4 regions of the Paenibacillus sp. EKM211P genome follow, and region 2 is predicted to be linked to each of the others. Evidence: riboswitches for the same ligand, from Rfam matches in the RefSeq annotation. Region 2 holds a riboswitch; each other region holds the start of a gene.
What was found. A riboswitch is a leader RNA that binds a small molecule or an ion and turns the genes downstream of it on or off. The one in region 2 is predicted to bind thiamine pyrophosphate.

Region 1: linked by a shared signal. The riboswitch ahead of G9G57_RS20225 (thiamine phosphate synthase) and the one ahead of tenA (thiaminase II) in region 2 are both predicted to bind thiamine pyrophosphate.
Region 3: linked by a shared signal. The riboswitch ahead of G9G57_RS22920 (ABC transporter substrate-binding protein) and the one ahead of tenA (thiaminase II) in region 2 are both predicted to bind thiamine pyrophosphate.
Region 4: linked by a shared signal. The riboswitch ahead of thiC (phosphomethylpyrimidine synthase ThiC) and the one ahead of tenA (thiaminase II) in region 2 are both predicted to bind thiamine pyrophosphate.

The regions. Positions count from the first base shown of each region.
Region 1 covers NZ_JAAMNS010000016.1:61,416-69,299, forward strand. The annotation lists gene G9G57_RS26045 (hypothetical protein) at 1-99, opposite strand, end outside; gene G9G57_RS20220 (ABC-F family ATP-binding cassette domain-containing protein) at 272-1,825, shown strand; TPP riboswitch at 1,911-2,019, shown strand; gene G9G57_RS20225 (thiamine phosphate synthase) at 2,336-2,929, shown strand; gene thiO (glycine oxidase ThiO) at 2,987-4,135, shown strand; gene thiS (sulfur carrier protein ThiS) at 4,132-4,335, shown strand; gene G9G57_RS20240 (thiazole synthase) at 4,338-5,105, shown strand; gene G9G57_RS20245 (ThiF family adenylyltransferase) at 5,102-6,160, shown strand; gene G9G57_RS20250 (response regulator transcription factor) at 6,309-7,001, shown strand; gene G9G57_RS20255 (C40 family peptidase) at 7,066-7,566, opposite strand; gene G9G57_RS20260 (thiamine diphosphokinase) at 7,847-7,884, opposite strand, start outside.
Region 2 covers NZ_JAAMNS010000023.1:57,144-65,027, reverse strand. The annotation lists gene G9G57_RS23855 (transporter) at 1-914, opposite strand, end outside; gene G9G57_RS23850 (glycosyltransferase) at 919-2,040, opposite strand; gene G9G57_RS23845 (NAD-dependent malic enzyme) at 2,438-4,159, shown strand; TPP riboswitch at 4,229-4,331, shown strand; gene tenA (thiaminase II) at 4,464-5,153, shown strand; gene thiM (hydroxyethylthiazole kinase) at 5,179-6,024, shown strand; gene thiD (bifunctional hydroxymethylpyrimidine kinase/phosphomethylpyrimidine kinase) at 6,021-6,851, shown strand; gene thiE (thiamine phosphate synthase) at 6,848-7,537, shown strand; gene G9G57_RS23820 (hypothetical protein) at 7,621-7,773, opposite strand.
Region 3 covers NZ_JAAMNS010000021.1:33,235-41,118, forward strand. The annotation lists gene G9G57_RS22900 (hypothetical protein) at 1-991, shown strand, start outside; gene G9G57_RS22905 (EAL domain-containing protein) at 1,142-2,203, opposite strand; gene G9G57_RS22910 (bifunctional 2',3'-cyclic-nucleotide 2'-phosphodiesterase/3'-nucleotidase) at 2,478-4,580, opposite strand; gene G9G57_RS22915 (pyridoxamine 5'-phosphate oxidase family protein) at 4,799-5,233, opposite strand; TPP riboswitch at 5,503-5,612, shown strand; gene G9G57_RS22920 (ABC transporter substrate-binding protein) at 5,808-6,851, shown strand; gene G9G57_RS22925 (MTH1187 family thiamine-binding protein) at 7,206-7,499, shown strand; gene G9G57_RS22930 (ABC transporter permease) at 7,496-7,884, shown strand, end outside.
Region 4 covers NZ_JAAMNS010000013.1:40,007-47,890, forward strand. The annotation lists gene acnA (aconitate hydratase AcnA) at 1-1,854, shown strand, start outside; gene G9G57_RS17710 (YitT family protein) at 2,026-2,862, opposite strand; gene G9G57_RS17715 (hypothetical protein) at 3,369-3,521, shown strand; gene thiC (phosphomethylpyrimidine synthase ThiC) at 3,729-5,573, opposite strand; TPP riboswitch at 5,760-5,871, opposite strand; gene G9G57_RS17725 (IclR family transcriptional regulator) at 5,989-6,732, opposite strand; gene G9G57_RS17730 (alpha/beta hydrolase) at 7,031-7,884, shown strand, end outside.

The DNA of each region.
Region 1 (7,884 bases), on a different contig from region 2:
TTTCAAATCCGGATTAATAAGGGCAATGAGGGCAAAAAAATAAGCCATGTCCTTAGCATATATTTTCGTTAAAATGTTGGTGGACCCCTTGACTAACATTAGCTGGTTTTCTTTTTTTAGGCCACTCCATCTGAAAACCTTAAAATTCGCTGTTTTCAATGTTCCGATAAGGGTGCCGAATGTGCTACAATAAAGCTTTGAAAGAAACGAAAGATTGATGAAATAAGAACACTCGGCAGTGCCGATGACAATAAGGAGCCAAAAACAGCTTATGAGTTTATTGACTGTAGAAAATGTATCCCACAACTTTGGGGACCGTGCATTATTTAAAAATGTTTCCTTTCGATTACTTGCGGGGGAACGTGTAGGATTGGTAGGAGCTAATGGTGTTGGTAAATCGACACTCATGAACATTCTGACTGGAAAGTTGCTTAAAGATGAAGGCAAAGTGGAATGGACTCCACGTGTACGTTATGGCTATCTGGATCAGCACACCAAGCTGACGCCAGGCAAAACAGTACGTGATGTATTAAAAGACGCTTTTCTTCCTTTGTTGGAACTAGAAAAGGAAATGATGCAAATTACAGACAAAATGGGAGAGGCTTCTCCCGAAGAGTTGGAAGTCTTGCTGGAACAGATGGGAGAAATTCAAGAGCAATTGGATATGGGGGATTTTTACCTCATTGATGTGAAGGTTGAAGAAATGGCGAATGGATTAGGTCTCTCTGCCATCGGACTGGATCGGGATGTAGCAGCACTTAGTGGTGGGCAACGGACAAAGGTGCTTCTTGCTAAGTTGCTGTTGGAAAAGCCAAATGTATTGCTGCTGGATGAGCCTACCAACTATTTGGATGTGGAGCATATTGAATGGCTTACGCGATATTTGAAGGATTATCCCTATGCTTTTATCCTCATCTCACATGATACTGAATTTATGAACCAAGTTGTTAATGTAATCTACCATCTTGAATTTGCTAAGATGACCCGCTATTCAGCTAACTATGAAAAGTTTCTTGAAATGGCGGATCTGAACAAAGCACAGCATATTGATGCATATGAGAAGCAGCAGGAATATATTAAGAAACAGGAAGATTTTATTCAGCGCAATAAAGCGCGCGCATCTACATCAGGCCGTGCAAAAAGCCGTGAAAAGCAGCTTGATCGGATCGAACGTATTGATAAGCCTGAAGAAGCTGCAAAGCCAACCTTTCAGTTCAAAGAAGCCCGTGCGAGCGGGAAAACAGTTTTTGAGGGTATTGATTTTGAAATTGGCTACACTCATGCCCTTTTGCCTAAAATGTCCATGACGATCGAACGTGGCGAAAAGATCGCAATTGTTGGCTGCAATGGTGTTGGTAAGTCTACGTTGCTCAAAACCATTCTCGGGAAAATACCTCCAATCAGCGGAAAAACCTATCAAGGGGATTTCTTGCAGCCTGCTTATTTTGAACAGGAAGTAAAGGCGGAGAAAATTACACCGATTGACGATGTATGGAATGAATTTCCGCATTTGAATCAGCATGAAGTACGAGCGCATTTGGCGCGCTGTGGTTTGAAGAATGAGCATATCACCCGGCCTTTGTCTGCGCTTAGTGGTGGAGAACAGGCTAAAGTCCGCCTTTGTAAACTGTTAATGCGTGAGAGCAACTGGGTACTGTTTGATGAGCCTACCAACCACTTGGATGTCAAAGCAAAGGATGAACTCAAACGCGCTTTGAAGGAATACAAAGGGACCGTATTGCTTGTATCCCACGAACCGGACTTTTACGAGGATTGGGTAACCAAAACGTGGAATGTAGAAGAGTGGTCTAGTAAAGTTAACTAAAATCCAGTTCTGACAGATTTCACACAAGGTGGGGTTTGCAGAATTAGGAAAATATGCTAAGCTATCTTTAGCTGATACAATAAAATAGTCACACTAGGGGAGCCGCCCATGCGGCTGAGACGAAAAAAATGGATTTCGGACCCTTTGTACCTGATCTGGGTTATGCCAGCGTAGGGAAGTGAGTACTGTACAAACAAGGTAGTAGCTCTTTACTTTTGTTTGCGCAGGGAACGATATACGTTTACGGATATAATAGTCCGTTCGATTTTGAACGTTTGTCAAGCCACTTCCTCTGGGAAGTGGCTTTTTGCGTTTCGTTCATCTTCATTTGTTCGAGCTTCCGTAGACGGATTTACATATGATCTCCTTTCATTATTGCTGGTACATGTGGCTGGCTCCGTATGATATTACCCAATAGGGAGCTGCAACAATATAGTTCAGCTTATACGATTATTTTATATTTTTTAGTCCAAGTGAGGTGAAAATGAGATCGAATTACACGTAATTACGATGGAAAGTGTCTCCTGTGTGGATGTACCCAAAGTGGCAGCCGCTATTTGTCCTTATATTCATTATGTACACGCACGTTCGAAACAGAAGGGTGCCTCTGCTTTGCTTTCTTTGACTCGTAGCATGATCGAGCAGGAAGTTCCTTTGCAGCAAATTGTAGTAAATGACCGTATGGACGTAGCTTTACTTACCTTGGCAAGAGCTGTCCAGCTACCTGCTAATGGGTTATCTGTGATGGATGCGAAAAGTCTGCTTCCAGTGGGTACACGCTGTGGAGTGTCTGTACATTCCTTGGAGGAGGTGCAGACCGCTGAGCAGGGGGGAGCAGACTATGTACTATTTGGTCATGTATATGAGACCTATTGTAAGGCCGGTCTTGTACCGCGGGGTGTAGCACAGCTTGAACGCATTTGCAGATTGTCGGCCATTCCGGTGATAGCGCTGGGAGGCATACAACCTCATCATGTTCCAGAGCTCTATCATGCCGGAGCAAGCGGAATTGCGGTGATGTCTGGTATATGGGAAGCAGAGTCACCCGTTGCAGCAGCGATGGAATATAGGCGAATGGTAGATCTTGTAGTTCACGACCTGTAGCAAGAAAACGAGACGAAGGGAAAGCAGAATGCTCACCGGAGAGGAGACACGGAACATATGTCAAAGACACATACAGAGAAAAAAGCAATAGGACACGCAGAATGCTTGGTCATAGGCGGAGGTGTGATCGGCAGTGCCATTGCTTATCATGTGGCTAAGGAGGGACGAAGTACAATTATGCTGGAACGATGGATCCCCGGTGAGGGAGCATCAGGAGCAGCGGCGGGAATGCTGGCAGCGGAAAGCGAAGAGTTCTCAGACCTTGAGCTGGCGCGATTTGCTCGCGCAAGTCGAGATGCTTTCCCTGACCTTGTCTGTGATTTGGAGCGTTTATCGGGTATTTCAGTTGATTTTCGTACAGAAGGTTTTGTGACCCCTTTTCGTTCAGAAGCAGAGGGCCAGAGACGCTGGAATGCTGCGAATATCCGAGAGGATGATAGCCCTATTTGGTGGGATGCCAGGGAATTGGCTCGACGGATTCCGGGCTTGGCAGATCAAGTAATTGGGGCTATATACCGATCAAAGGAGACACAAGTGGCCCCTGTTCAGCTTTGCCGTGCTTATGCAGGGGCAGCTGCGGTGCTGGGAGCAACAATATGGTCTGGAACTCATGCTGAGGAACTGATCATACAGGACGGCCGAGTTTGCGGTGTGCGAACGGATAGTGGATTTTTTTCCTGCGATCAGGTCGTGATTGCCGCAGGCTTGGACAGCTTGAAATTGCTAGAACAAATTGGATTTGATTATCCTCTTTATCCAGTCAAGGGTGAAGTGGTAGCAGTCTCCTTGAAGGACCATCCGTTGGATTATACCATTTATGCCGATGATGTTTACCTCGTGCCTAAACAGAATAACGAGCTTTGGATTGGGGCTACGAGTCTTCCACATCAATATGACAAAGAGGTGACCGTAGGAGGCTTAAAAGGACTGTTAGTACGTGCATCTGCCTGGTTGCCGCGTGTACAAGAAGCTTCTTTTATACGTGCTTGGGCGGGCTTACGTCCACAGGCAGCTGCGGAGCGTCCTTTCATTGGCCCTGTTCCTGGAGTAGAGGGCGTCTATGCTGCAGTCGGGCATTATCGTAACGGTGTCTTGCTTAGTGATGCGACTGGGCGAGCGATGGCAGCTATGCTTAAAGGGGCTGATGCGGCTGGACTTGGAATAAGCAAATTTTCTTCTGAACTCCTCAAGGAGGAAAGCTTATGAAGCTGATCATTAACGGACAGAGCATGACCATTTCTAATCGAATCACTCATGTGGATCAATTGCTGCATGAACTTGATTTAAAGGTGAAAACCGTAGTGGTAGAGCTGAATCGGCATATATTGACCCGTGAAGATCATCATGAGACGGTACTTAAGGATGGAGATTGCCTAGAAATCGTACATTTTGTAGGAGGCGGTTGATCATGTTAACCATTGGAAAAGCATCATTTACCTCAAGGTTGTTGCTGGGAACAGGGAAATTTTCGGATCTGGATATCCAATCCCAGGCTGTAGAGGCTGCTGAGACAGAAATATTAACGTTCGCTGTGCGCAGACTGAATTTGGAGGAACGGGATAAGCAACATTTTCTTGATACGCTAGATTTGAGCCGGTATACACTTCTTCCCAACACAGCAGGAGCAACAACAGCAGAAGAGGCAATCCGTATTGCCAAGTTGGCAAAAGCCTCTGGCTTGTGCGACATGATTAAGGTGGAAGTCATTGGGGATAGCAAAACGCTGTTGCCTGACCCTTTTGAAACGTTGAAGGCTAGTGAAAAACTGCTAGAGGAAGGCTTTGTCGTACTGCCCTACATATCGGATGATGTGATACTAGCAAAGAGGCTGCAAGAGCTTGGAGTACATGCCATTATGCCTGGTGCCTCACCGATTGGTACAGGACATGGTTTGCTCAATCCGTTTTCATTAGAGTTAATTATTGAGCAAGCAGAAGTTCCGGTTATCGTCGATGCAGGTATTCGCTCACCTGGTGACGCAGCAATGGCGATGCAGTTGGGAGCAGATGGTGTTCTCCTAAATACAGCTGTGTCGGGAGCGAAGAACCCTGTGAAAATGGCTGAGGCCATGAAGCTGGCTGTGCGTGCAGGCAGATATGGTTTTGAGGCAGGGATGATACCTGTAAAACGATATGCTTCAGCGAGCAGCCCAACAGAAGGCATGGTTCAAGGATGAGGATATCTGAAAAATCCGGTGCTGGAACACCACAAATTGATCGTTATTCCAGACAGGAAAGGTTTGCACCCTTTGGGCCTGCAGGCCAACGCCGGCTTGCTTCTTCTCACGTACTAATCATAGGTGTTGGAGCGCTGGGTACAGGCATTGCAGAAACGCTAGTTCGTGGAGGCGTAGGTACGGTAAGTCTCGTAGACCGGGATTATGTGGAATGGAGCAATTTGCAGCGCCAGCAGCTTTTTCAGGAAAGTGATGCAGCGCAAAGGTGTCCCAAAGCAATAGCGGCCCAGCGAAGATTAAAGGTTATTAATTCGCAAACAGTCATCCATGCACATGTTTTGGATGTTGGGGTAGAAGAGCTGGAAGAGTTGATCCAGGGGGTGGATCTCATGATGGATGCAACCGATAACTTCGATACTCGGCTTCTTATGAACGACATGGCTCTCAAGCATCATATTCCTTGGATTTATGGAGGATGTGTGGGTAGCTACGGTGTAACTTACACTTTTTTACCGGGTCAAACACCTTGTCTACACTGTCTGATGGGAACTGTACCGTTTGGAGGAGAAACATGTGATACAGCCGGCATTATTCCGCAGGCAGTACAAATGGTCACCGCTAATCAGACTACAGAAGCTTTCAAACTTCTTGGTGGATATCCCGAGGACTTGAGAGGAAAATTGCTTTCGTTTGATTTGTGGAAAAATGAATATGTAGCAATAGCAGTGGATCGTCTCAAAAAGTCGAATTGTCCTTCTTGCGGTAGCCAACCGACGTATCCCTATTTATCGACCTCTCATCGGCAGAAAACAGATGTTTTGTGCGGTAGGGATACCGTTCAAATAAGACCTGCCAACCGGATATATCTGAATCTCGCAGAGATAGCAGATAGATTTGCAGCATTAGGCGAGGGAAACGTAGAGTGGAATTCGTATCTGGTTTCCTTTAGTGTGGGAGAGCATCGCTTGGTGGTTTTTGCAGATGGCAGAGCGCTGATCCATGGGACAAAGGACGTGGCCAAAGCAAGAAGTCTATATCATCGTTATTTGGGCTAAAAACCATAAACCTTAAAGCAGAAAGCCATTCTTCAGAGAATGATTTTCTGCTTTTTTGTTACACTAATACAAATATGTTTAATGGCTTATAACAAACTTGTTCGTATCCAATATGTAATGCGATGTCCAAACCAGGTGGGTGAAAAAGATGAGCCCGTTAATTGTACTTGTGGATGAAAATGAAGCGCCCGCTGTATTCGTTCGTCCATTGGAGCAGGCAGGTTATCAGGTGGTTCATGTTCGTAATACGTCGGATGTACGCTCTTATATAGCTCAGCATCCTGTGAGTTTGCTACTCCTAAACATTAAAGATGAACAGGCGGGCACTCAAGGCTTGATTCGCATTTTGCAGCAGAACCATCCTCATGTCCCGATACTTGCAATGATTTCATCAGATGAAGAGGCACATATGGTTTCCTGCTTTGAACAAGGAGCTCATGATGTAATGGTAGTGCCCTTTTATCCTAGAGTTCTTCAGGCTAGAGTGGCTAATTTATTACGAATTTTTGGTGTTGAACGTGATGTGAAAAGGGCAATCGAAGCGGGGGATATACATATAGACACTGCAAGCAGAATGGTGAGCAGAGGGGAGCGAAAACTGGAATTAACTCCGAAAGAATTCGATCTTTTGCTACATCTGGCAATACATCTTAACCAAGTTTGCAGCAGGCAGCAAATTTTAAAAGATGTTTGGAAACATGATTATATCGCTGATACGAACGTAGTAGATGTGTACATCAGGCATTTAAGGGTTAAAGTAGATAGAGGACAAAAGTTTAAAATGATTCGAACGGAAAGAGGTATTGGGTATTCACTCAGAACGCCAACCGAAGCAAAATAGCATAAGTTATATAAAAAAGCCGGAACTTTTCGTCCCGGCTTACCTATTTCAAATGAGTGTTACATTACAGCACGCGACGTGCTTTAATGTATGTTCTTTTCCAGTTGCCAGAGTTCAAATCAGAGATGGTCACCCCAGGTCCGCCGTAAGTGTGTAAAATTTTACCCCCGCCCATATATACTGCTACGTGAGTAATGTTACGTCCTGTGGCACGGCTACCGCTTGAAAAGAACACTAAGTCCCCTTTTTTCAAATTGGCCTTGGATACGGCATGTCCGACTTTAGATTGTTGAACGGAAGTACGCGGCAAATCGACTCCGTATTTCTTGAATATGTGCTTCATGAAAGAAGAACAGTCAAAATTGCGTGTGGTGCTTGTGGAAGCTCCAAACTTATAAGGAGTACCCATATATTTTTTGCCGTAGTTAATTACTTTTTGACCTACGGTAGTAGTAGCAGTAGCAGCTTGTGCTGTATTTGTTCCCTCAATGGCAAAAGTACCAAAGCCGATCGTGGCAGCGACTCCTGCGATAATTACCTTTTTTATGATTTTATGCATATTCATGTTGTAAATACCTCCAAAAATTGATTTGTGCAATAATTTGCTGAGTTGCTAACTAACTGACAGCGTTGAGTATAACAGTTTTGAAGCCACCTAATAGTTGGAAAACTACTCTCAAATGCTTGAGGGACAAGGCTTACGTCGTAATTATTAAAAAACGATTAAAAATTACAATTTGTAAAAAATAAAATGATTCTAGAACCTGTGAAAACGGAAAAACCCTTGTTAATCAAGGGTTTTGAGTAGGTGAACAACTTTCGAAATAGTTACAACAATGTCATAATTAATCCTTGCTTTGAATAACGAGTAGTAGACCGCTTT
Region 2 (7,884 bases):
ACATATACACACAGCGCGGCTACAGCCATTAATCCAGCATAGATTACAATTAACTTGCCCAAAGCCTGGCGGTCATGCCCCTGCGCACCGATCTTTGGAATAAAGGCAGCAATCAAGCTGTACGAAACGTAATAGACCAACTGGCTGTACTTCAGCGCAATGGCATAGCTGCTGGCCTGCTCAGGAAAATAATGCTGTACATACAACATGTCGATGGATATACAAAACAGAATGAATAAATTCGTCATAAGGCTGTCGGTGAAATCCTGACCTAGTGACTTCCATAACCCAGCAGGGATATGTTCTCCTCTATATGTCAATAGGGACAAGCCTTGGGCCGAAACGATCCAGCCGTGAAGCAACGACAGCAGCATTCCCCCACAGCTCGCTAATAGTAAGGCTTCCAGCCTTAACCCCAGGGCAGCCAGGACAAAAAACAGGCATAGCTTCCCTAATACCTCAATGTAATAGTTCACATTGAGCGCCAGCATGCGTTCCCTCCCCTGTAAATCTCCACGGCACGAACTCACCAGAATATGCAATCCGATCAAGGCATACAGCATGAACAGCGGGCCGGACTCAACGCCCAATAGCGAACGCAGCAACGGATGAAAGGAAAGTGAAATGATCATGGCAAGCAGAGTTAGCACTAGAGGTGCTTTTAGTAATAGAGAACCGAGCGGTAAGCTGCGTAGCAGAAGCTTCTGGTCAGCCTTGGATACCAGCTTGGCGGTTAACAGCTGGATGGATAAGCCCAATACGGACAACAGTGCAAAGAGGGCCAACAGCGCGTTCGCCTGACCATAGGCTTGTCCGGTAAGATACCAGCTCGCTGCAATGTGGAAGAAAAAATTGAATCCGTTAAGCAGCACATTAAAGAGGGGGAACATCAACGAACGCAATCGGTTGTTCACGTGGTTATCTCACCCGCCGATCCAGTCGCCAAATCTCAATGATAGAGCGCAAAAAACGAATGGAATCCTTCCAGACATGAATGTGCGAGCCATCTCGGTCAATGCATTTGACGGGTAGTTGCAGCACACGGAGCTGAAGTCGCTTGGCAATGAACATCATCTCCAGATCCAGCGCTAGTCCGAGTTGTTCCTTCAAATGTGGAAACATCCGCTTCACGGCAACCGAGCTCATCACTTTAAGACCCGTCTGGGAATCTACTACACCGGTTGGTAAAAAGGGGCGAGAGACGACCCGTTTGCCAAAGCTAACGATAGATCGCAATAAAGAACGATTCTCGGCGGTCATATCTTTGGTTCCAATCACAACATCATAGTAGCCCTGTTGAACAACATTGATCATTCTGGCAATATCCTCAATAAAAAAGGAATCGTCCGCGTCCACAAATACGTAGTAATCCGCACCGATGGTCCGCATTCCTTCCAGATACGTCCCTGCCTTGCGCGTATTGCGTCCCAATTCCCTTGTTTGAAGCAGTGGACTCAAGTTCTGGTTAATCCGGTTTACGGACAAGTCCGTTGCTGCCTCCAGCGCTTTAATCAAGGCATTCGTGCCATCGTGGCTACCATCATCAATGAGATAAATCGAACCCTCTATAATATGGCTGCGGATAAAGGCTTGCAGTCGCTCAGCAAAGGTTTTGACATGAACAAAACGTTTCTCTTCGTTATACACAGACAAGATGAATGCAACATGTTGGCTTTTAGTCGAATACTCGGGATAGAGCAAGCTTTGTATTTCAGAAAGTATTTCTTCGGTATCATTGGCTTGCCAAAATAGCAGACGCAATCGGCCTACTCCGATAATTTGCACCATATGCAGATCACTGAACGGAAAGGTTACATCCGTCACCAATAGCAATGGCATTTGTGGAAACTGGCTACGGATCTGATTAGCTTTCCGCACGGCTTGCCCCGGCTCCCTATAATCTATCAGGCAGCAACTTGCGCCCTCGTAGACTGAAGCTTCCTCCGTGTCCTCGCACTGTATATATTGGTAAAAACAAATCACATTGGGATAATCAATAGCCCTGTTGTTATCGCTAAAAATGGCTATAGGTCCCTGCACACAAACCTCTCCTTTTCCTCCGAATAATTCTATTTTGTTGAAAAAGAATTAAAAATGTTTGCTTAGTAAGATTAAATTAATGTCCAAATACTTCATATTTTCTTAACAAAATAGCTCACATCCCTTGATATATAAGCATTCAAGAGAAGAAAAACTAATTTTCATATTTAATAAAAACAGAGCATTTAGACCTGATTCATTAGGACTATTACCATACGAATTACAAGGTGAATCCGAAAACAAAATTAGTTCTATAGGATTAATAAAAAGATACACATATGGTCATTTTGTCATAGATTGATAGACGAATAAAACCAATTCGTACGTCCATACTATGGACAACATGTCATTTTTCATCATGAATAATTACTGAAATATAGGGAAAGAAGGTATTTTTATGGAAGCATTTCATGTCAATCGTGATGGGTCATTATCTACTCCCTTACGAGGAAAGGACGTGCTAGCAAACCCTCTTTTGAACAAAGGGGTGGCATTTACAGAAGAAGAACGCAAAGAACTGGGCTTGGAAGGAATTCTTCCTCCCACTGTCCTTTCATTGGAAAAACAGAGCGTTCGGGCATATCAGCAATTCCTGGCACAACCCACCATGCTGCGTAAAAATGCTTCACTTAACGACCTTCATAACCGGAATGTCGTGCTTTACTATCGGCTGCTAACCGACCATTTGAGTGAAATGCTGCCCGTAGTCTACACACCGACTGTAGGAACCGCCATTCAAGAATACAGCCATGAGTACAACCGTCCCGGGGGCGTATATTTATCGATAGATCATCCGAACGGTATCGGACAGGCGTTCTATAATTCCGGCTTGCGTAGTGAGGATGTTGACCTGATCGTGGTCACGGATTCAGAAAGTATTTTGGGAATTGGTGACTGGGGGGTCGGGGGAATTAACATTGCTATTGGCAAACTTGCTGTATATACAGCTGCGGCAGGTATTCATCCCGGGCGGGTGCTGCCCATTGTACTGGATGTGGGCACGAATAATGAAAAGCTGCTGAATGATCCGCTATACATCGGAAACCGTCATAAACGAGTTCGCGGAGAAGCCTATCATCAATTTATTGATACCTTTATCAGCAAAACGTTAACACAATTCCCGAAAGCGCTTTTGCATTGGGAGGATGTGGGCAGCGTGAACGCACGCCACATTATAGGGAAATACGGTCAAAACATTCTCACCTTCAATGATGACATCCAGGGCACAGGAGCAGTCACATTAGCTGCGATTGTTTCGGCGGTAGGTGTCACCAAAATTCCGCTACGTGAACAAAAAATACTTGTCTTTGGTCCAGGGGCAGCAGGAATCGGTAACGCCGACCAAATACGGAGCGCTATGATCGAGGACGGGCTTCCTGCAGAAGATTCTTTCAGGTCGTTTTGGGCCTTTGATTATCGCGGGCTATTAACGGACGATATGGAAGATGTACTCGATTATCAGAAACCATATGTGCGTAAAAAGGAAGAAATCAGCTCATGGGCCCGATCGGAAGACGGCAAAATACCGTTGCTGGAGGTCATCCGTCAGGTAAAACCTACAATCTTAATTGGGACTTCCGGTGTAGCGGGTGCCTTTTCTGAAGAGATTATCAAGGAAATGGCAAAGCATGTGGAACGCCCGATCATTATGCCCATGTCCAATCCTACCAATCTGGCTGAAGCGGTACCCGAGGATTTGATACGATGGACTGATGGCAAAGCATTGATTGCTACGGGAAGTCCCTTTGAGCCCGTCACCTATAACGGTACGAAATTTGAAATTGGTCAGGCGAACAATGCCTTTGTTTTCCCGGGACTGGGTCTAGGCGCAATTGTGGTCAAGGCCAAACGAATCACTCCTTCCATGTTTACCGCAGCAGCTGATGCCGTTGCCAACGCCGTAGATTCGAATGAACTTGGCGGCGCACTGCTGCCCCATATTCGAAAATTACGTGATGTTTCGTTTGCGGTTGCGGTTGCGGTAGCAAAGGCCGCAATTCAGGATCAGGTAGCTCAGGCACACCTTCCAAATATTGAGCAAGCCATTCGGGATGCAATGTGGAAACCGGAATATGTGAGGGTCAAAGCCGTGGAAAGTGTAATCCAACACCCTCACTAATCCTTCACTAGGCATAAGCAGTTTGACATAACATAGGAACGAATGTACAGTATTAGTCAAAAGAATAGGAAAGTCCACTAGGGGAGCCATTATGGCTGAGACAAGAATGAATCTTGGACCCTTTGAACCTGATCTAGTTCGTACTAGCGTAGGAAAGTGGAGCCTTCTATATAGGGTTTCAGGCGTTTTTGCGCATTGAACCTATGTTGAAGCCGCTCCAGTTTTCGGGGCGGCTTTTTGGCATTGTTCCGAGAATTGTATCTTACGGGACTTCTTATTCTCCATTTTTGTTGGAGGTGGGGAAATGAGTTTTTCGCAAGAGCTCCGTCAGCAGGCGGATGGCATTTTTCAAGCCATTTATGAGCATCCCTTTGTGAGAGGTATTGCTGAAGGAAATTTAACAAGGGAACAGCTGATTCACTATGTAAAACAAGACTTTGAATATTTGAGCGCCTACATGCGGATTTACGGCATCGCGATCTCCAAAAGCACGAGCCGGGAGGATATGGCTGTATTTAACGAACAGATCTCTTTTATTCTCAACAGCGAGGTTCATCCGCATCAAAATTTTTGTGCTATCGCAGGTGTCACCTATGAAGAGATGCAGGGATATCCACTCGCTCCGTCCGCTCATCATTATATCCGCCATATGCTGACCGTCGCACATGAGGGTAGTCTTGGGGAAATCATGGCCGTGCTGCTACCATGTCCATGGACATATCTTGAAATTGGACGCAGGCTAATGGATGAGGTAAGACCAGACGAGTCTCATCCGTTCTATGAGTGGATTTGCTTCTATGGCAACCAAATTGAAGATGTAACCTTCAAATATCGAGAGCGTGTGGATGCTTGGGCGAAAGTCGCCACGGCTGCCGAGCGAGAGCGGATGATTGAGCATTTTATGCTAAGCTGCCAGCTGGAATATATGTTCTGGGATATGGCTTATAAGCAGGAACAATGGCCCGTCCAGATGCGCGCTACGGTCTTGGAATAATCAGTATAGATGAGAGAGGATAAACATGATGAATATATGGGAACAAAGTTATTCGGCGCTCCTGACAAAGGTACAAAACAGCAACCCCCTCGTTCATAATATAACCAATGTGGTGGTCACCAACTTTACAGCCAACGGCCTATATGCACTAGGGGCTTCCCCGGTGATGGCTTATGCACCCGAGGAAGTAGCAGATATGGCCAAAATAGCGGGCGCCGTCGTGTTAAATATCGGTACGCTAAACCGTGAGCTGGTGGATGCCATGATCCTTGCTGGACAATCGGCGAATGCTCACGGTGTTCCAGTTCTGTTAGATCCGGTCGGTGCAGGAGCGACTAGCTTTAGAACCGAGTCAGCACTACGAATTCTAAACGAGGTTAACATCTCACTAGTACGAGGCAATGCAGCCGAAGTCGCTCATCTGATCGGAGAAGCCCGAGAAATTAAAGGGGTAGATGCAGGCGACAGTGCTGACAGCAGTAATGTCGATCTGGCAGTTCGGGCTGCGCAAACGCTCCATACCATGGTTGTCATCACTGGAAAAGAGGACGTCATCACCGATGGGGTTGAAGTACGATTGATTAGTGGCGGAGACGCGCTGCTTACGAAGGTAACCGGAACAGGCTGCCTGCTGACCTCTGTGTTGGGCGCCTTTGCAGCAGTTGAACCCAACCTGCTGCTCGCAGGCACAGCAGGTTTGGCATTTTACAGTGCAGCAGCTTCTCGAGCCGCAGCGCATACCGCAAAGCTGGGGCCGGGCAGCTTCCAGATTGCCTTTCTCGACGAGCTTGCCAAACTACATACTGGTTCGCTAGAGGGGCATGTCACGATCCGTGAAGCTGGAACAACTACAACAGGTGGTGCGCGATGAGAGACGTGCATGTACCGAGAGCGCTGACGATTGCCGGTTCAGACAGTGGCGGCGGGGCTGGAATTCAAGCCGATCTCAAAACCTTTCAGGAGCTTGGCGTATACGGCATGTCAGCTATTACGGCCATAACGGTACAAAATACTTTGGGAGTTCACGGTGTATATCCGCTGCCACAGGAAGCAACAGCGCAACAGATCGAAGCTGTAGGATCAGATCTTGGAGTCGACGCCCTAAAGACTGGCATGCTGTTTGATGCAGGCATCATCCGCCTGGTAGCCGAGCAGATCCGAAAGTTCGGCTGGGAAAAGGTTGTCGTCGATCCTGTAATGATTGCCAAAGGGGGCGCAAAGCTGCTGCAACCAGAAGCGGTGCAGGCATTGAACGACGACCTGCTCCCCTTGGCCCTGGTCGTCACACCAAATATCCCGGAAGCGGAGGCCTTAACCGGGATAAGCATACGTACGATGGAGGATCGCCGCGAAGCTGCGAGACATATTAGCAGCCGGGGTCCCAAATTCGTTGTGATCAAGGGCGGCCACGATGAGGAGAGCGAAAACAGCGGTCAGGTCATTGACCTGCTCTTTGACGGAACAGCCTTCACAGAGCTGGGCGGCAAGCGGGTGCGAACTGTCCACACACACGGAACAGGATGTACGTTCTCAGCAGCGATTACCGCTGAATTAGGGAAAGGCGTGTCTGTACCGGAAGCTATTTTGAATGGAAGAGCCTTCATTCAGGCGGCGATTGAAGATACGTTGTATCTGGGCCAGGGACACGGTCCAACCAATCATTGGGCCTACCGCCGTCGTCAGGAGATACTCCAATGAGCGGTCGAATATTACCTGAGATCATGCGGCGGCATTTACAGATGTATCTGGTTGTTGGAAGCGTGAACTGCCTCGCGGAACCAAGTCGGGTCGTGCAGGAGGCTCTTGCTGGCGGCACAACCATGATCCAGTTCCGGGAAAAGGGCCGTAGCGCGTTAACAGGGGTTCCTATGTTTGAACTTGCGCGTCAGCTACAAGATCTGTGCCACCACGCTGGTATCCCCTTTATCGTCAATGACGATGTGGAGCTGGCTCTTGAGCTCAACGCCGACGGTGTTCACATCGGTCAGGACGATGAATCGGCTGATTCTGTGCGTACGCGGATCGGAAACCGAATCCTTGGCGTCTCCGCCCATACGATTGAGGAAGCTCGTCGAGCCATTCTGCAAGGTGCGGACTACCTCGGCGTCGGACCCATCTATCCCACCATCTCGAAGGACGATGCTCAAGCCGTGCAGGGTCCAGCCATTTTGCATGAGATGCGCAAAGCGGGAATTGACCTTCCGATCGTCGGGATCGGTGGCATTACGGTAGACCGTGTGGAGGAAGTGGTAGGTGCGGGTGCCGATGGTGTAGCGGTGATTTCGGCTGTGACGCAGGCAAAACAAATTCGAGCTGCTGCAGAGGAACTAAAGAAAAAGGTAGTGCTAAGCATCAACCATCCGGGGATGTCCCCAAAACTATAAAGTGCCTTTAATAGTTCACGCAAGAGCCTCATTTACACTAATAAAGTAGAGATGAGGCTCTGTGTTGTCATAAAATTAATCTTTTACAGCTTGATTTCTTGTGTTCTTTTTTCAGCAATAAGTAATCCTAGCAAAATGTACCCCCTGTACAATATTCCCATGAGCAGAACAATACCAACGATTGAAACAAGAATAAGTAGAATATTCGCTACAAATAAAATAATTGCCATAGTCAAAAATATCCCCCCAAAAGATACTGATTTTTAAGCTTCCTATCCCCAGTGCACTTGAGCTCGTTGAATACCTGATTAACTATAAATATATGTCAATCGTCTTTTCTAATATTC
Region 3 (7,884 bases), on a different contig from region 2:
ACGCCGCCTGATGCTTAGTGATAACCCGGAGACGCTTACCCACGTGACGGTACCTACCGAGCAAGCCACTTTGTGGCATGATGTGGTTCGCACCACCACCCGGACAGTCAAGCACCGGATTTTCGGCTGGCATTATAACAAAATCGACAGCCCTGTTAAACTGGGCATCACCATAGAGAATAAAAGCACGGCCCGCCTGGAAGTACGCCATATTGAACGTGCCCTGGAGATTGTACCTGAGGATGGCAACTGGATTATTGATGTTGGGCAGTCTATTGCCAAAAGCTGTTTGGCGGGTACGATGAAACGTCTGAAGCCAGTAGACCGTCACAAATTTGGCAGAGGCACCGCCTTGCTGGAGGAATTTGAGCTACCCGAAGGATCACTGGCCGGATTCGTCTATGACCTCACGGTAGAATATGCCGAAGGCCACGGTACGCTGGACTATGTGATTCGCACCGTAGTCAGCAAAGATACGCAGACTGATCTGCGCGAGATTCATGAGGATGCGCTCCCCCCTGTACCCCCGCCACAGGCGCATCCACGGGGCGTATGGTCCTTTTCTGAAACAAATGCGCGTATGCCGGAGTATGTAGTAGGGCAAAGCGCCAACTACCGAGCATGTGCCACTAAGAAGCTGAACGGCGAAACTCCTGCAGATCTTCTGTTTACAGGGGAACGCAGCGAGCTGGGGCCTGCGCTTGATAATCGCGGACAATTCGGAACAATATATAACGCAACCATTCCTATCGTTAATCACAGTAGTGAGGTACGTACCGTACGAATCTACGCTAATCCACGTGGAGGTGCATTCGCCGGGTCTGTACGCGTAGATGGTCATGTATACGGTATCCCCTTGCTACAAGATAATACCAAGGTATGCCGACTGACTGACATCCGCGTCCCGTCTGGCCAGTCGAGCTATTCTCTTAGCTTCATGGTTGCAGGTAGCGCGACTACTCCGCTGGGTTTATACGTGATCACACTATAATCGTAATAACATTAGATGGACACATGGGTCGCCTCAATAGTGCAAAGAATATAATTAAGATGTAGTTGTTCTAAAAAAATCAAATAACCCGGTGACCATAGATCATCGGGTTATTTGTGTCGATTTCTTTATAGAATACGCTATTTCAGATTACACTACTCTACTAAGTATAAAATTGGATGGTGGAGTAGGCTCCGGCTTACCAAACAAATAACCCTGAGCTAGCGACACACCTGCATCACGACAAAATTCAAAATCCTCCATTTGCTCTACACCTTCAGCCAACACCTGACCACCAAAACGAAAAGCGGATTCCACTATCCCAGTAATTTGGCGTTTTTGATCACTGTTACTGTGACAGCCATCAATTATACTGCGGTCAATTTTAACATAATCGGGCTGGAGGCAATTCATAAGCTCTGTCGTAGAATAACCTGCCCCTACATCGTCCAGTGCCACCGAAACTCCCCGTGTACGATATTGTTCAAAGATTTGATGCAAAAAATTCAGGTCGTCTATTTCTTCCGTCTCTACGACCTCAAACACAAAATCCTCCGTATTCATGGATAGCCGATCAATTGTCTCAAAGGTATGATTCAAGCAATAAGCCGGATTATAAATAGTTGAAGGGAGAAAATTAATAAATCGTTTAATTCCCGTCGGAAGGCATGTCGCACTTTTTTCAATGGCGGAAATACGAGCCGAGCGATCCAAATGAGCATGCAAGCCAGCTTCACGAGCAACTTCAAACAATCGGAAAGGCTGAAAAGACTTATCGGGCTGTGATGGACGCAGCAAAAACTCAAAGCCTATGATATTCAGCTTGTAGTCAACAATAGGTTGCATATGGCTGGTAAAGTTTTGATTCTTAATAATACTCACCAGATCCGGATGTTGCAGTCGAGCTTGCAATTGACTAAATAAAAGCCAGTCCTCAAATCCCTCAACATGTTGCAAACCAGTCACCACAACTTGCATTTGGTCCAAGCACTCCTGCGGCAGACGAGCCAGTCCGTTAACCAACTGTTCCAACTGTGAACGGCTGTCGTAGCGAAACACGATGTTATCCTCACACCAATGTTCTGGTTTCATTTGTTCCGATAGCATACCCAAGCCCTCTAATGCTGGAGTAAGCGACACCCTAGAATGCCTAATTTTCAGCAATCCTTGATCCTTAATAGGTAATATGATGCTGCAATTGCTGCAAGTCATAATGGTCCTCCTCGGAACAATTTCCCGGTTTTTTCACCATTATATCACAAACAATTAGAACAAAAGTACTATATAATTACGTGTTTTGACAAAAAATAAGCTTATTCCGAACAACAACTTAGGACTTAAGTACATATTCGACAAAAACAAAGCCTTTTTTACACTCATAATAAACACGGTACTATTGTATTGGGCATCAAAAAAAGCAGCAAATCTCTTGTTTAAAGAGACTTACTGCTTCATTCTGTTATGGAGTGGAGACTAAAATCCCAAGTTACTTGGACGCCTTTGGCTTCGTTGTTATAGCCGGTTTTGCAGCCGCAGGTTTAGTCGTTTTGACAGCTGGCTTCGCGGTTGCTTTCGCAGGTGCCGCAGCTTCCTTCACAGAGGTCGTTGCTGCACTAGGCTTAGCGCCAGCTTTCAAGCTGTATTTGGCAAACCCGTCTGCCGCGTTGCTCAAGTATGAAATTTGTTGATTTCCGGCCAGCACGTCTTTGGCATCAGGAGAGGACTCAAAAGTAACCTTGGCCTGACCAAAAGGAGCAATAGACCAGTTGCCGTCCGCTGACGGGTTAATCGTTCCGTTCGTACGGATATAATCAACAACGACTTGGCGACTTTCATCCGGTGCTGCCATCACAATTCGTTTGCCATCTGGGTTAGCCAGTTTGGAGGAGGAAGCACGATAGTTATTGGTCGCAACAATAAATTTCTGTGCAGGATCAATAGCCTTCCCATTGTATTGCAGATCCTTGATACGATGGGCTGAAGAATCAATAATAGTTCCCTTGGCATCATATCGTGCAGGCTGAGTTACATCAATCTGGTAATTCACACCGTCAATCACATCAAAATTGTAGGTTGGGAAATCTTTGTTGATCAGCGATTGTTCCTCAGTTTTGCTAGGATCAATGCGGTTGAACTGACCCGCAGACCACTCCAGCCACTCCTGAATTTCAGCACCAGTAACTTCTACAGCATGAACCGTGTTCGGGTACACATACAGATCGGACACGTTTTTAATCGCTATTGTACCTTCAGGAATGTTGGTATAATACTCGGCACCGTTGCGACCACCGGCTTTGAATGGAGCGCCTGCCGATAATACGGGGAGATTTTCGTATTCGGTTCCTTTAAGATGGTTTTGAACATACCATTTCTGTGCATTTGTCACAATTTGAATGGACGGGTCATCCTGCACTAATGCAAAATAGCTGGTAATCGGTGCAGTCGTTGTTCCGACAGGTTGACGGATATAATCCAGCGTTCCTTGATGCTCTCCTTTGATCGCATCAATCAGTTTAAATTCAGGAGTAAACTGCACTGCCTGATTGGTAGTACTCACAACTGGACGCACTTTTGACTGAGAGTTGATTACGTGCCACTCGCGATTTCTCTTCTCCAAGCTCAGATCAATAATGCCCAGATCCTTACCCCACGAAGAAGCTTCCACAGCCGGTACGCCATTAATTGTTCCTTTATCCAAATCTACACCGCTCATATCTTTAAAATCAGAGCCTGGGAAAGATTTGTGAGCATGCCCAAACAAAATCGCGTTAATCCCGTCTACCTGGCTCAAATATTTAACGGCATTCTCCATCATTGGCGTTTGCGGCACATCCTCATAGCCTGTGTGTGCAAGCACGACAATAATGTCAGCACCTTCTGTTTTCATTTGTGGAATAAACTTTTTGGCTGTTTCCACAATATCCTTCGTAACGACCTTATCCTTCAAATTAGCTTCATCCCACTGCATAATTTGGGGGGTTACCAGACCGATGACACCCACCCTAAGCGTATGCTCTTCGCCCTTCTCATCCGTTACTTTTTTATCAAGAATCTGATAAGGAGTAAAATAATTTTTAGTAGCTTGACCCTCATTATCAACATAAACGTTCGCATTTACGTAAGGAAAATCAGCTCCCTTGAGCGATTTGTCCAGGAAGTCAAGACCATAGTTGAATTCGTGGTTGCCGACAGTAGCCGCATCATAATCCATCAAGTTCATCATCTTATAGACCGGATGGACACCGCCTTCTTTCTCAAAGGTTTTGTTGCGGGCCATATAATCGCCTAATGGATTGCCCTGCAGCAAATCACCGTTATCGAACAGCATGCTGTTTCTTGTTTCACTACGTGCTTGTTGGATCAAGCTTGCTGTGCTAACCAAGCCATATTCATTAGTTTCTTTGTCCGAATAATAATCATAATTCATCAGCGCCCCATGAATATCTGTTGTTTCCATGATCCGCAAATTCACCGTAGCGCTATCGCGAGAATCGATAGCTGCCCAGGATGGAGCCGCTGAAAACACCAGCAGGCTACAAGCTACAACTGCTGCTGTAAACCCTTTAAACCAATTTTTACGAAATAACAAAATATACCCCTCCTCATTAAGGTGTATGCCTCATATACATACTTTTGCACATATATGTAAGCTTTGAACCCACCATTCCTATTTTAATCCAACGCCAGACAAAAGAGTAGTCATTTGCTTAAAATATTTATGAAAAAATAATTATTTTGCGTATAAAAAAAGCCAATAAATCTCCTGAAAAAGTTGGAAATTTACTGGCTTGTCCGTTTATATTGTTTCTATTTTGTCCACACCTGGCGCTCCGTTTGTTGACCCACGTACTCAATACGAGTCGGATTGACGTCTAAGATGACATAATCGGGATCATCTGGTCCGGAAAACCATTTTTTCAGAGAATCATTCCACACTTGTTTGCGTAACCCCTCATCAGCTGTAATCTGGACGGTAGCCTCCACTTCCAAGACTTCCTTCGTGCCACCCACTTCATAGCCCAGCAGCAGATAAGCATTCGGATTGTCCTTTAGCTCATCCACTTTATGTGTTTTGCGATCCGTCGCCAGATGAATGTTCATTCCATCGTTAAAAAGGGCCATATAGCGTACTTTCGGTTTTCCGCCCTCAACCGTACCTAACGAGCAAAATTTGTTGTTATCCAAAGCCTTCACAATGGCTTGTTCCAGCTGACTGCGATCCAGTGTCTCCGTTTTACCCACAGTACAACAACTCCTTTTTACGAATTAGAATTCTATAGGGCTATGCCACTTGGCACCAGCTCTCCTAAACATACAGTGTAGCTGTTCTAAAAATAACATGACCGAAACAGATCTGAATGATTCATGTCCATTTTCAGATCAAAGCTCACAGTAAAAGTGTACCCTGTCGTTCGACAAATGAACCGTGAGCGCTCCCTCAAGGCTGGACAGACCTGCTTTCAAGGCATATAATCGTCGTAGTAAACCCGAATAAACGAACCCATTAAACCATACAATGCCAGGGGTGCTGGAATCGGCCGGCTGAGAGTGTGTCCCAAGACACTGACCCTTACAACCTGATCTGGGTAATGCCAGCGTAGGAATGCTTAAGCAAGATGTGCCTTTTATTAAAACAGGACATCCCTTACTTTGGTATATACAAGCGCAAGCGTCCCGGAATCTCGGGACGCTTTTTTTGTTGAAGATAAAGTTGTTGGAAAGATTGCTTCCGGCAGATGTGATTTTTGTGAAAATGGGGAATATAAACTGTCTGATTGGACGGATAACGGGTAATTAAAAAGGAGAGAACACAACGATGAAGCGCATGAAAATGTTAAGCCTGGGTCTAATCAGTCTGTGGCTCATGGCTATGACTCTGACCGCTTGCGGCGGCAATCCCCCTACATCTCAAAAGGAGGTTCCTGCTGCCGACACTTCAACGTCTACCTCGGCAAAGGGGCTCAAAGATGTTAAAGTCGTGCTCGACTGGACACCCAATACGAATCACACGGGACTCTATGTCGCCAAGGACAAAGGATTTTACGAAAAGGCAGGCTTGAATGTCCAAATTGTTCAACCAGGTTCAGGCGGAGCCGACCAAATGGTTGCTTCGAATGCTGCACCTTTTGGTATCAGCTATCAAGAAGGCGTCACTCAGGCTCGCATCCAAGGCGTACCGCTCGTATCCATCGCTGCGGTGATTCAGCATAACACCTCTGGCTTCGCAGCTCCGGTAGACCGCGGAATTAAAAGCCCGAAAGATTTCGAGGGTAAAAGCTACGGTGGCTGGGGTTCTCCTGTAGAAGAAGCGGTCATGAAATCCATCATGGATTCAGACCAAGGTGATGTGAGCAAAGTGAAAATCGTCAATATGGGCAATGCAGACTATTTTACAGCCGTGAAGCGGGATATTGACTTTGCCTGGATTTTCTACGCATGGACCGGGATTGAGGCCGAGCTTCGAGACGAGCCCTTGGATATGCTGTATGTAAAAGATTATTCCAAAAGTCTCGATTACTATACACCTGTAATTGTGAGTAATGAACAGACGATAAAAAATGATCCTGACCTAGTCAAAGCGTTCATGGATGCTACCGCACAAGGCTATGAATACACTATCGCCCATCCAGAAGAAGCGGCGAATATCTTAACTAAAGCTGTGCCAGAGCTGGACAAAAAACTGGTACTTGCTAGCCAAAAATGGCTAAGCCCGCGTTATCAGGACGATGCCACGCAATGGGGCTTACAAAAAGCAGAGGTATGGCAAAACTACTCGGATTGGATGTATGAACGCAAGCTGCTCAGCAAACCTTTGGAAGTCGATAAGGCCTTCACAAACGACTTCTTGCCCAAGCGTTGATCATTTTGTTAAATCGCTAAATAAGACTGGAGTAGAGAAGTGAACGAAGCGTAAATACGGGCTTTGTGTGTAAAAATGCCACACAACCTATCAAAAAACTAAAGTGCTTTTAAGGCGGTTGGCAGCGTAGCGGTTAACTTGAATCTGGAGAAGCGAAACGTTCGCCTGAAAGCTTTCTTTAGGAAAGCTAGCTTCGGAAGCATACACTTAGGGAATTCTTACCTTTAAAATTTAATTCAAAGAATCCCATGGCAACAGCGATCGTAAGATCAAATGAAACGCGAAGCGGTCTCCCCGCCTTAAACCAATTTATTTTCCTAATAACTTAAACAATAAAGGACAGGTGAAATTCACATGGCTAATACACTGCTCAGCATTCAAGTCATCCCTAAAACACCTAATAACGAAGACTCTTACCCCTATGTAGACAAGGCGATTGAGGTCATCCAGCGTTCCGGTGTCAAACATCAGGTGAATCCATTGGATACGACCATGGAGGGCGAGCTCGACGAGTTGCTGAAAGTGGTTAAAGAAATGCACGAGGCTTTGACGGAAGCTGGAAGTCCCAGCGTCATTTCACAGATCAAAATTGCACATAACCCACAGGGTATCAGTATGAACAAGCTGACCGAGAAGTATCGCCCATGAATCCGAATGGCAAGAACGCATCCTGGTGGAAAAGCGTATGGCCGCCCCTTGTGGCGGTCCTCTTCTTTTTAGCGGCTTGGCAGGGAGCGGTTTCCTATTTACATATTGAATCCTGGCTGCTGCCAGCTCCATCCCTAATCGTACAAGAGGGTATGGCGCAGTCGGCGTTGCTTGGCACCCATACATGGGCTACGGTTCGCCTGACGCTTGCGGGATTTGCTATAGGGACAGCAACGGGACTGCTGATCGCCATCGTTCTTCATACGATTCCTTTTCTCAAATCTGCTCTATACCCGCTCTTGATCCTTAGCCAAAACATTCCGATTATCGCCCTCGGTCCGTTGCTCATGGTATGGTTCGGTTTTGGCGTGCTGCCCAAGCTTAT
Region 4 (7,884 bases), on a different contig from region 2:
GAATTTTACGGCCCAGGTCTGGCCAACATTAGCTTGGCTGACCGTGCGACCGTGGCCAACATGGCACCGGAATACGGCGCAACGATCGGCTTTTTCCCGGTTGATGCCGAAACGCTAGCTTACCTGCGCAGCACTGGACGTTCCGATGAGCAAGTCAGCCTCGTAGAGGAATATTACAAAGCTCAAGGCATGTTCCGCACATCCGATACCCCAGACCCTGTGTTCAGCGATACGCTTGAGCTAGACCTGGCTTCGGTTGTACCGAGTCTCGCAGGACCCAAACGTCCGCAGGACCGTGTTGAGCTAAGCCGCATGAAAGAAACTTTCGAAGGCATTATCCGTACCCCGGTAGACAAAGGCGGCTATGGACTGAGCGATGAAAAGATCGCACAGAAGGTTCCACTGACCCATCCGGACGGCTCCACCAGCGAGCTGGGTACTGGCTCAGTCGTGATTGCAGCGATTACAAGCTGCACGAACACCTCCAACCCGAGCGTTATGCTAGGCGCGGGCTTGCTCGCCAAAAAGGCAGTACAGCGCGGGCTCAAAAAGCCAGGCTATGTTAAAACAAGCTTGACACCAGGCTCCCTTGTCGTGACGGAGTACCTGCAAAAAGCCGGGCTGATCGAACCGCTTGAAGCCCTCGGCTTCCATGTGGCAGGCTATGGCTGCGCGACCTGTATCGGTAACTCTGGACCCCTTCCTGACGAAGTGAGTCAGGCCATTACAGACAATGATCTGACCGTTGGCGCAGTTATTTCCGGTAACCGGAACTTTGAAGGACGTGTGCATGCGCAAGTCAAAGCCAACTATCTCGGCTCACCGCCACTGGTAGTCGCTTATGCTCTCGCCGGCACGGTAAATATTGATTTGGTGAACGAACCACTCGGTTACGATCAGGACAATCAGCCTGTCTACCTGAAAGATATCTGGCCTACTTCCGAAGAAATCAAGGAAGCGATCAGCCTGTCTCTGAGTCCGGATATGTTCCGTCGCAAATACGAAAATGTATTTACGGCCAACGAAAAATGGAATTCCATTCCGGTTCCTGAAGGCGAACTGTATGAATGGGATGAAAACTCAACTTATATTCAAAATCCGCCGTTCTTTGAAGGGCTTCAGGATGGTGTGCAGGATATCAAGGAAATCCGTAATGCCCGTGTACTTGCCTTGCTGAATGATTCGGTCACGACAGACCACATCTCACCAGCAGGCAACATCGCCCCTTCCAGCCCGGCAGGACTGTACTTGAAGGAGCATGGTGTAGAGCGCAAGGACTTCAACTCCTATGGCTCCCGTCGCGGTAACCATGAAGTCATGATGCGCGGTACATTCGCCAACATCCGTATCCGCAACAATGTAGCTCCAGGCACCGAAGGCGGTGTGACCAAGTACTTGCCTACAGATGAGGAAATGTCCATCTATGATGCGTCCATGAAATATCAGGCAGCCGATCAGAACTTGATCGTCATCGCCGGCAAGGAATACGGCACAGGCAGCTCTCGTGACTGGGCAGCCAAAGGTACGCTGTTGTTAGGTGTTAAAGCCGTCATTGCAGAAAGCTTCGAGCGGATTCACCGCAGTAACCTGGTCGGTATGGGTGTACTGCCACTGCAATTCCAGGAAGGCTACGGCTGGTCCAGCCTGGGTCTCAACGGTCGCGAAACCTTCGACATTCTCGGCATTGACAATGACGTGAAACCAGGTCAAGAACTTACGGTTGTAGCCAAACGCGAGGATGGCACCAAGTTCGAATTCCCGGTCACTGCTCGTCTGGACAGCACCGTCGACATCGACTACTACCACAACGGTGGTATCTTGCAAACCGTACTGCGTCAAATGATTCAAGCGTAACGATATAGCATCATATATACAACACCCCTGATTGCAGATTCATCTGCGATTCAGGGGTGTTTTTTATCTGTATGAGGCCCTATGTAAGGCAACAAACAGGACAAAAAAAGTCGATCCTCTCAGGACCGACTTCTAGCCACGTTCTCTTATAACCTTAGCTTCACACGCCAATTACTTCGAAATATCCAAAAAGCCCTCTCCGAATACATCCCGTACGTCATGAATGGTGATAAATGCTGCTGTATCGATAGCTTTTACAATCTTTTTAAGCGCCGACACCTCTTGTTTGCTAATGACGATATATAGGACCTCTTTCGGATTTTTGGTGTAATATCCGTGGCCTGACAGGACGGTAACTCCACGGTCCATCTGCGTAATGACCATCTCAGCAATTTTGTCTTGATGCTCCGAAATAATCATGACCGCTTTTTTCGGATTCAATCCTTCAATCATGAAATCCATAACTTTCGTACCGACGTACAAAATAACGATAGTTAGCATTAATTTTTCCGGGCCAATAATAAAGTAGGAAGAGAAGGCGACAATCAGATCAAAAAACAACAAAGCATAGCTGATATTCCAATCCAGATACTTGTTGGCAATCCGGGCTAAAATGACTGTTCCTGCCGTTGTACCACCGACCCGTACAATTAAGCCAATGCCGACCCCTACCAAAACTCCGGCAAATACGGCATTAATCGTCGGCTCATGCGAATCAATCCGCCAGTTGACTGTTAAATGTAAAAACAGCGAGTTAAAAGCGACCGCAATTATAGTATACAGAGTCGTTCTCTTGTCCAAAAATTTATATCCGACAATCAGCAGCAAGCCATTAATGACCAGATTGACGATCGAGGGAGACCACTGAAACAGGTAGTACAAGATGATCGTGACCCCTGTAACGCCCCCCTCGCCAAATTCATTCGGGATCACATACAGATTAACAGCCAGCGCGAAAAAAAACGCACCCAGAATAATAAATACGATATCTGCAATACTTTTTTTCATATATGCTCTAATCCTCTCTCTAACATTTCAACGGATGAATTGCCAGATGGATTGGCTGACTCTTCTTGCCAAAATACGCTGACAACCAGTTCATGGTATCCACTACCCAACATAAAGTCAATACAACTTTGACACTTTAATTCGCCACCAGACTGCCTTAGTCCAACCTTAGAATTCCGCAAAATTCCGCTAATACAAGGTTATTCGACAAAAAAACACAATCCCGACTACTAAACTGAGAAAACGGGCCTCTAGCCCTTGTTTAGGCCCTAGGCACATTTTCCCCTAAAATGACCATCCTCCTAATACACATTTTGGACACATACGACCATCTTCCTGTTTTATGTCAAAAGCGTTTTACTTTGGATAAATGCGGGTATAATGATTGAAACATTACCAAGCAACCTACACGGTATTACGACATCAAGTACATATACATAGTCCTATACAGACGTCCTAAGCAACTCAATCTGAATTTGACAAAATGGAATTGGAGGAATGACCACATGAATACAATGAACTTAACTGTCCACACCCTGATGCCTTTTCACCACCAATACCAACGTGCCAACGCGGTGAGTATGCAGAAGAAAGAAGACAGCTCGGAGAAGAAGCTCAGCTTTCAGGACATTTTGAATGAAAAAATGGGTAAAAAATAAAGCTCCGTTAATCCGGTAGCATGATCCCGCTTTACATAAGTTGAAAAGCCGTAGTTTTCTACATCGACTGTAGAGAACCACGGCTTTTTGTTACTCACGTGTTTCTAAACCTTGCTCATACGTTTATGGAAATAAACCTCTGACGAGTTTAACTGTACTTTTCGTTGAGGCTTCCCAGTTGATTGACTTTTGTATCGCTACCGATTTTTACTGCCCAGCTTCCCGATACTGCTCTGCCTTCTCTCGCATCCCGGCGGCAACGGCTTCCTCAGTATTCAGTCCCTTATCGGCCGCATAGGCACGAATGTCCTGCGTGATACGCATACTGCAAAACTTGGGACCGCACATCGAGCAAAAGTGGGCTTCCTTGGCCCCCTCTGCTGGTAGCGTTTCATCATGGTAGGACAATGCCCGCTCAGGGTCAAGCGAGAGATTGAACTGATCGCGCCAGCGGAATTCAAAACGCGCCTTGGATAAAGCATCATCCCGCTGCTGTGCCCGCGGATGACCCTTCGCCAGATCGGCAGCATGTGCGGCAATTTTGTAGGTAATAACTCCTTCGCGGACATCATCCTTGTTCGGCAGACCCAAGTGCTCCTTCGGCGTAACGTAGCACAGCATGGACGTCCCGAACCAACCGATCATGGCTGCCCCGATAGCTGAGGTAATATGATCATATCCTGGTGCGATATCCGTCGTCAGCGGCCCTAAAGTATAAAAGGGGGCTTCCTTACAAATCTCCATTTGTAAATCCACATTCTCCTTGATTTTGTGCATAGGGACATGTCCTGGCCCTTCAATCATGACCTGGACATCATGCTTCCATGCAATTTGCGTGAGCTCGCCCAACGTCTCTAGCTCTGCAAATTGTGCTTCATCATTCGCATCATAGATACTCCCTGGACGCAGACCATCCCCGAGAGAAAAGGCCACATCGTAGGCTTTCATAATTTCACAGATTTCTTCAAAATGCGTATACAAAAAATTCTCCTGATGGTGTGCAAGGCACCAGGCTGCCATGATCGACCCGCCCCGGGATACAATTCCCGTCATTCTGTTCGCCGTCATCGGTATATATCGCAGCAATATACCCGCATGGATCGTAAAATAGTCCACTCCCTGCTCCGCCTGCTCAATCAGCGTGTCTCGATACAGCTCCCACGTCAGCTTCTCAGCTTCGCCGTTCACCTTTTCCAGTGCCTGATATAGCGGCACCGTTCCAATCGGTACGGGAGAATTCCTGATGATCCATTCGCGCGTTGTATGAATATTCCGGCCTGTAGACAGGTCCATGACGGTGTCTGAGCCCCAGCGCACAGCCCAGGTCATCTTCTCCACTTCTTCCTCGATGGAGGACGTAACTGCGGAATTCCCAATGTTCGCATTGATCTTTACGTGAAAATGGCGTCCAATGACCATGGGCTCGCTTTCCGGGTGATTGATATTTGAAGGTAAAATAGCTCGTCCAGCCGCCAGCTCCTGTCGTACAAACTCGGGCTCTACGCCTTCGCGGATCGCCGCAAATTCCATTTCAGGCGTAATGATCCCTTGCCGCGCATAGTGCATTTGCGTCACAGTACGCCCTTGCGAAGCCCGTAGCGGACGGTTGGTCACGCCGGGAAATTCCACTGTCTCCCGTTTGGAGCCGGGCTTCATCCCGTTATCCTCTGGCTTGACGGCGCGGCCCTCATAAGCCTCCACATCTCCCCGTTCCAGTGCCCAAGCTCGCCGTAATGGTGGCAATCCCTGACGGATGTCGACCTGGTAGGCTTCGTCCGTCATCGGACCGCTGGTATCATACACACGCAGTGGCTCATGATGCTCGGTGCCCTGCGGCGTATGTGTGGGTTGTAGCGCGATTTCACGCTCAGGCACAGCAATATCCGGCCGAGAACCTTGAATATACACCTTACGGCTCCCCGGAAAGGGCTTTAGCCCACTGGCTTGCTCCGCTTTGGCCTTCTCTCCCTCTACTTCTATTATTCCCGCCAATCCTGCATCTGCTGATTTCATTCCTGTTTCTTTTGTTCCTTTTGTTTCTGTCGGTTTCATGATCCATTCCTCCCGTATCGTGAAATGACACACCGATCCGGAACCATTCCCAGGGTGGCGCTGATCTATGCAAAAAAGCCGGTTCCCTAGGGAACCGGCTAATCAAACGAGACAGCTATCCAAACCGATCGCACGTGGAATAATCATATTCCAATGCGCGGTCGTAGACAGCAGCTGCGTATACATTTCAATGGCCGATTACTTCCCTACGCTGGTATGATCCAGATCAGGTGCAAAGGGTCCGGAATCTTGCCTGATTCCATCTCAGCCCGCATTACAGGCTCCCCCAGTAACTGTGATACTTTCTATTCACATGAATTGGTGGCTATAACAGACATACCGCCATCTCTATCAGACTACTTTAAATTTATAGCTTTGGCAACCCTTGTATAATTTCCTTTTGTATTGATTACTGTCACGGAAGCATAAGCCCCATTTCCTTGGCTGCTTCGATCAAAATCGGTGCAAACTCATGCAGCGTCTCGGGCGCAAGTCGACTGACCGGGCCGGATACAGATAAAGCCGCCGTGACCTGTCCCTTTCGGTTCACAATAGGCGCGGCCACAGCCGCAGCTCCTGGCTCACGTTCTTCATAGCTGGTCGCATAGCCCTTCTCACGAATGTCCTGCAGCTGGGCTTTATAAACCTCCGGGTCTACCGAAGGTGGCCATTCTTCACTGCTTAGCAACACCTCCAGCTCCTGTGGTGGCATAAAGGCCGCCAGCACCTTGCTGGAGGCTCCCACAGCCAGCGGCATACGCGCACCTACAGGCGCAACCCTGCGGATCGCCTGATTGCTCTGCACGGCTTGTATGCGAATACGCATGCTTCCATCCCGCAGGTACAAGCTGACCGTTTCCCCTAAGCGATCACGCAGTCCTTCCATTGCAGGCTGTAACAACACCGCCGGCTCATCGCTTTGGGACAGATGCGTGGACAGCTCCCATATGCGAAAACCAAGCCTATATTTTTCCGTTTCGGCATTCCGAACGACAAATCCCCGATCCTCCAGCGTAGTCAAAAGACGATGAACAGTGCTTTTATGTAGACCAATTTGGGAGGCAATCTCCGTTAGACCAAGATCAGATTCTGCGGTAAAACACAGCAGTATATCAAGTGCACGCTCTACAGCGCGGACGGTTAATTTACGGTCTTCCATCGTGAACCGCTCCTCTTGTATCCATATTCGTTTCACACTATGAAACATGGTTACATAAATTATATAGAATAGTCGCGGCTACTGTAAACCGATGTTTTTGTGACAACCATATTACAGAACAAGAACAAACATCGACAATTCTTTGCATCATTTTTACTTTTCCGGTTCAGGCGTTGACTTTGGATAATAGCCATCATACGATAATAGGTATCTATACGGACATACCCTACTATTTTCAAGTGGAATTATACCTAAATTTTATGATTCGAAGATCAATTTTATATAAGGAGGCTCTTACATGATTTCGACATCCCAGCGCAACGCTCAGCTACAGACCGCTGTTCAGGAGCCGTCCACCCCACTCTTTAATCCCCGTATGCTGCGGTTCAAGCACGTTGTGATTGCTCTGCTGCTGTCGGTCTTATTTTTTCTGTTGTTTTGTTTTATTGCCTTGCATGCTTACATCGCCTGGGTGCTTACGAATCCCACCGTCGCGCCATTATACTCTAATCCGATGCAAGCCAAAGGTATGCCTTATGAGGAAGTCAGCTTCCCAGCCAAGGATGGTAGCCGCATGGTACAAGGCTGGTATATCCCGGCAGATCAATCGCGGAAAACCATTATTTTCAGTCATGGCTATGGAGCCAACCGTGAAGAAAGCTGGATTCCCATGTATGATCTGGCGCATTATGCCCATAGCTTGAACTTTAATGTGGTCATGTTCGATTACGGATTTGCGTCACAAAACAGCAAGGCCGTCGCAACCGGAGGCAAGGCAGAATCCCAACAGCTTCTTGGGGCCATCCAGCTTGCAAAACAACGCGGCTCGTCGGAAATTATTGTATGGGGCTTTTCTATGGGAGCAGGAACCGCTCTTCAGGCGGGTTTGCAAACCAAAGATGTGGACGCGATGATTTTGGACAGCACCTTCCTACTGGAACCGGATACGCTGTACCATAACATTCACAATCAAATTAATTTGCCGAGACATCCATCTTTGGAAATACTGGAGTTGCTGTTTCCAGTCTTGAACGGCACCAGTTTGCATCAGATTCCATATCAGGAGGTAAAAAAGGAGGACTATCCGTTTCCAATCATGTTTGTACACGGTACACAGGATGAAAAGGCTCCTTACCCCATTGCGGAAAAGCT